2 regions of the Exiguobacterium sp. s133 genome follow, and region 2 is predicted to be linked to the other one. Evidence: a T-box and tRNA genes for the amino acid it is inferred to sense, from the RefSeq annotation. Region 2 holds a T-box; the other holds one or more tRNA genes.
The links. The T-box of region 2 lies ahead of leuS (leucine--tRNA ligase). A T-box ahead of a tRNA ligase gene usually reads a tRNA of that ligase, here a tRNA-Leu.
Positions count from the first base shown of each region.

Region 1: it has a tRNA-Leu gene. The T-box ahead of leuS (leucine--tRNA ligase) is inferred to sense a tRNA for this amino acid. The anticodon was not compared.

Region 1 covers NZ_JACSMK010000011.1:112,438-114,842, reverse strand. Annotated here, with positions in the region: gene KNP96_RS13760 (S66 family peptidase) at 1-25, shown strand, start outside; gene KNP96_RS13755 (hypothetical protein) at 37-378, shown strand; gene KNP96_RS13750 (alpha/beta hydrolase) at 399-1,328, shown strand; tRNA gene KNP96_RS13745 (tRNA-Leu) at 1,407-1,490, shown strand; gene KNP96_RS13740 (transporter substrate-binding domain-containing protein) at 1,815-2,405, shown strand, end outside.
Region 2 covers NZ_JACSMK010000002.1:53,249-55,653, reverse strand. Annotated here, with positions in the region: gene KNP96_RS02850 (HAD family hydrolase) at 23-667, shown strand; T-box leader at 707-929, shown strand; gene leuS (leucine--tRNA ligase) at 976-2,405, shown strand, end outside.

The DNA.
Region 1 (2,405 bases), on a different contig from region 2:
ACGGCTTGATATGACATTCAACTAAGGAGATTTCATATGGCGACACGACATTTTCAATCGCTTGGTGCATATAAGCGAATCTATATCAATCCGGAAACACGCCGGATGACGTTACCAGAACCTTTTTATGATGCACTCGGACTGACGGATGAAGTAATGATTGCGCAAGTCGGACAAGTCCTCGTCATGCGCAATCCAGACGAGATGGTCGAGATGGAGACCGAATTATTATCGCAAATCGTTGAAGAAGGATTTGCGGGGCAAGAGCTCATTCGCGAATTCGCTTACCGGAAGGCGCAGCATGAACAACGGTTGCGCCAGCACATATTACAAGATGATCATCCAGAGTCGTCAGCTCAACTAGAAATCGAACTATAACAACAAGGAGTGAGGACCGGATGCGAACAGGTACAAAAATTGGTTTAGGCGTGATTGGTTCAGGGATGCTTGCAGCAAGCTATTACTTTTACGAAATGGCGATCGCAACGAATCCGAAACCCTTCTTGACGAACAACCGTGATTTAAGTGACGAGATGGTCCGATTGATGCAACCGGGTCAGACATGGATTAAGGAACAACCGTTAGAACTCGTCGCGACGCAAGCAGATGATGGATTGACGCTTCGCGCACATTACTTACCGCCACTCGTTGCGTCCGATCGAGTCGTCATTCTCGTACATGGTTACGGTGGTGTCGGAACAGACTTAGCAGGATTCGCCTATCTGTATCATCAAGCGGGTTTTCATGTGTTGATGCCGGACAATCGTGGTCACGGAAAAAGTGACGGAAATTACATCGGTTTCGGGTGGCATGACCGGCAAGACTGTCTGCGCTGGATCGACTATTTAATCGGATGTGTTGGTACGGATTCTTCCATCTTTTTACATGGTGTATCGATGGGGGGCGCGACGGTTTTGATGACGAGTGGAGAAACATTACCTGCTCAAGTCAAAGGCATTATCTCCGACTGTGCTTATACATCAGTCAACGCAGTCCTCGCCTATCAGATGAAACGGATGTATCGTTTGCCGCACTTTCCGTTCCTTGCGATGACGAGTTTATTGACGAAATTAAAGGCTGGTTACTTCTTCAGTGAAGCTTCCGCATTAAAACAAGTCAAAAAGGCGGCGGTACCGATCTTATTCATTCATGGGGATGCAGATACGTTCGTTCCGACATCGATGGTCTATGAACTGTATGATGCTTGCCAAACGAAGAAGGAACTCGTCGTCATTCCGAATGCGGCACATGCAATGGCTTATTTTGAGGCACCCGATCGATACGATGAAGTCGTCGAGGCGTTCGTTCGGCGCGTAATGTCAGCATGACAAATGAAAGTGTATGAAGTGGAAGGAATGGATTGACAAAAATCAGTCCATTTCGTATTCTACAATCATATAAGCTATGTCGTCGTGGCGGAATCGGTAGACGCGCTAGACTCAGAATCTAGTGGTGGCAACACTGTGGAGGTTCAAGTCCTCTCGGCGGCATTTCCATAAGTTGAAGACCTGTTAGTAGGTCACAGACTGTAGACAAACTAGATGGAAGGTCACTTGCATGTGATTTTCTATCTTTTTTTGTTCTCTCTTTCCTTCCTAAGCGTCTTCCTGTGGCAAACATCGCGCCGCTACAGCGAAGCTGCAGGGTCGCTCCTGTTTGCTTTCCACTAGAAAGCGATTAGATCGAAAATCGCGACTTTTTTAGTTTTCTTTCAGATAATTCAGTTTTTTTACCAAAACATGTTTCAAAGGGACCATTATTAAGGAAAATATCCTAATAGAGGGCCGTGCCTTCAAAAGAAGGGGGTAAAAAGGATGAATAAACGTTTTTCTATCTTATTTTTATTGATGGGATGTCTGTTCGTATTAAGTGCGTGTAGCATCGGTTCAAATGATGATTCATCGTCAGAGGACAAAACGTACAAAGTCGGGATCGACGTCACCTATCCACCATTCGAGTACAAGGACGGGGATACGTACAAAGGAATCGATATCGATTTGATTCAAGCGATTGCAGACGACCAAAACTTCAAGATTGAATTTGAAGCGATGGACTTTAGCGGAATCATTCCTGCTCTGCAGGCGGATCAACTCGACATCGCGATTGCCGGGATGAGTATCACACCGGAACGTGAAAAAGTCGTTACCTTCTCTGACCCGTACTTTGAAGCCGGACTGATTCTTGTCGTCAAAGACAACAATGATGACATCAAGTCGGTTGATGATTTAAAAGGGGAACGCGTGGCAGTTAAAAAAGGGACGACGGGGGCAAAGTATGCAACGGATAACGCGGATAAGCTAGGCATTAAAGTTACACAATTCAATGATAGTCCAGCGATGTTCCAGGAAGTCAAAAATGGGAATGCAGCAGCCTTGATTGAAGACTATCCAGTCATCTCGTATGCC
Region 2 (2,405 bases):
ATCAAAAAAAGGAGTGAATGGGATGCAAACGAGGGGTTTAATCTTCGATATGGATGGCGTCATTTTAGATAGTGAAATTCGCTACTTTGGGGTACATAAAAAAATGTTTCATCAACTCGGGATTCCACTTGATTTAGTTCAATATGCGACCTTCATGGGTAAGACGGGCGACGAGATGTGGCAGGAATTAATTGAACAACATCGCTTACCGCATCAAACGGATGTGTTACTTGCACAGGAACATGACTTATTTCAACAACACGCCAAGCCGGAAGACTGTGGATTAAAGGAAGGAGTTCATGAGTTGATGAGTATCGCTCGAAGCGAAGGTTACGGGATTGCAATTGCATCATCGAGTTCGCTTGAAAAAATTGAACGCGTCATCGCATTTTATGGGTTGACAGTCGACGCCTACACGAGCGGTTTTGAAGTCCCGCGCTCTAAACCGGACCCAGCTATCTTCGAGCTGACAGCAAAACGGATGGGTCTCGCCCCAGAGTCATGTATCGTCATTGAGGACGCGGCGAACGGCATGATGGGGGCGAAAAAAGCTGGGATGGAAGTCATCGCGTTACTCGACGACCGGATGCCGGGGCAGATGTTACATCACGCGGATCATCAGGTTTCAACACATGCTGCGATTGGAGAAATTTTACGGAAACGTTGACGGTTGATTAAGATTCAGATTAAACTAACTAATAGATAGTCAGATGCAACGAACTGAAGTAGTAGTGGAGACATTCCGTTTAGAGAACTGGTGGGTGGTGCAAACCAGTCGGAACTGTCCATGAACTCGTCAGGGAGCATGATTCGTGAACAACGAGTAGCGAATCCGGTCCTTCACACCGTTATCTGTGAGTCAAGCGGTCTGTCATTGACAGACAACGTGGGTGGTACCGCGGAAGCCAAACCGGTCTTTCGTCCCTATTCTTAGGGGCGGAGGACCGGTTTTTTTAATCAGAGGAGGAAGAATAGATGTCGTATAATCATCGTGAGATTGAACCAAAATGGCAAGCGCGCTGGGAACAGGATAACGCGTTCGTAACGACGGAAGACCCAAGTAAGGAAGGCTTTTATGCCCTCGACATGTTTCCTTATCCATCGGGAGCAGGACTGCATGTCGGACACCCGGAAGGATACACGGCAACGGATATCCTCGCTCGCATGAAACGGATGCAAGGGTATAACGTCCTTCACCCAATGGGATGGGATGCGTTCGGACTCCCGGCAGAACAGTATGCACTCGATACGGGGAATGACCCGCGTGAGTTCACGGCACAAAATATTGAAACGTTCAAACGTCAGTTGAAAGACCTCGGTTTTTCATATGATTGGGACCGTGAAATCAATACGACGGATCCGAAATACTACAAATGGACACAGTGGATCTTTACACAACTGTACGAAAAAGGACTTGCGTTCGTCGATGAAGTGGCAGTCAACTGGTGCCCGGCACTTGGAACGGTCCTTGCGAATGAAGAAGTCATCGATGGATTGTCTGAACGTGGAAATCATCCCGTCGTCCGTGTCCCGATGCGCCAGTGGGTCCTTAAGATTACGGAATACGCGGACCGTCTCCTCGACGATTTAGATGAACTCGATTGGCCGGAGTCGGTGAAAGAAATGCAGCGGAACTGGATTGGTAAATCGGAAGGTGCGGAAATCGACTTTACGATTGACGGCCACAAAAAACAAGTCACGGTCTTCACGACACGTCCGGATACAGTCTTCGGCGCAACGTACCTCGTCTTAGCACCGGAGCATCCATTCGTCGCGGACATCATGACAGCAGAACATCAGGCAGCAGTCGAACGTTATATCGCGTCTGTTCAGACGAAATCGGATCTTGAACGGACGGATCTTGCAAAAGAGAAGACAGGTGTCTTCACGGGTGCGTTCGCCGTCAACCCGATTTCTGGCGAACGTCTTCCGATCTGGATTGCCGACTATGTTCTTGCGACGTATGGAACAGGTGCCATCATGGCCGTTCCGGCACATGACGAACGCGATCATGAGTTTGCGAAACAGTTTGACCTTCCAATCATCGAAGTCGTAAAAGGCGGAAATGTCGACGAAGCAGCGTATACGGGAGAAGGGGAGCATGTCAATTCACAAATGCTCGACGGTCTCTCGAAGGCGGACGCAATCGAAACCATCATCGCGGAACTCGAAACGAACCAAGTCGGACGGAAGAAAATTACGTATCGTCTGCGTGACTGGCTCTTTAGCCGTCAACGCTATTGGGGCGAGCCGATTCCAGTCGTCCATATGGAAGATGGAACGATGAAGACGCTGGATAAAGAAGAGTTGCCGCTTGAACTTCCGATGATTCCTGAAATCAAACCGTCGGGAACAGGAGAGTCGCCGCTTGCTCTTGCAGAAGAGTGGCTCGACTATACGGATCC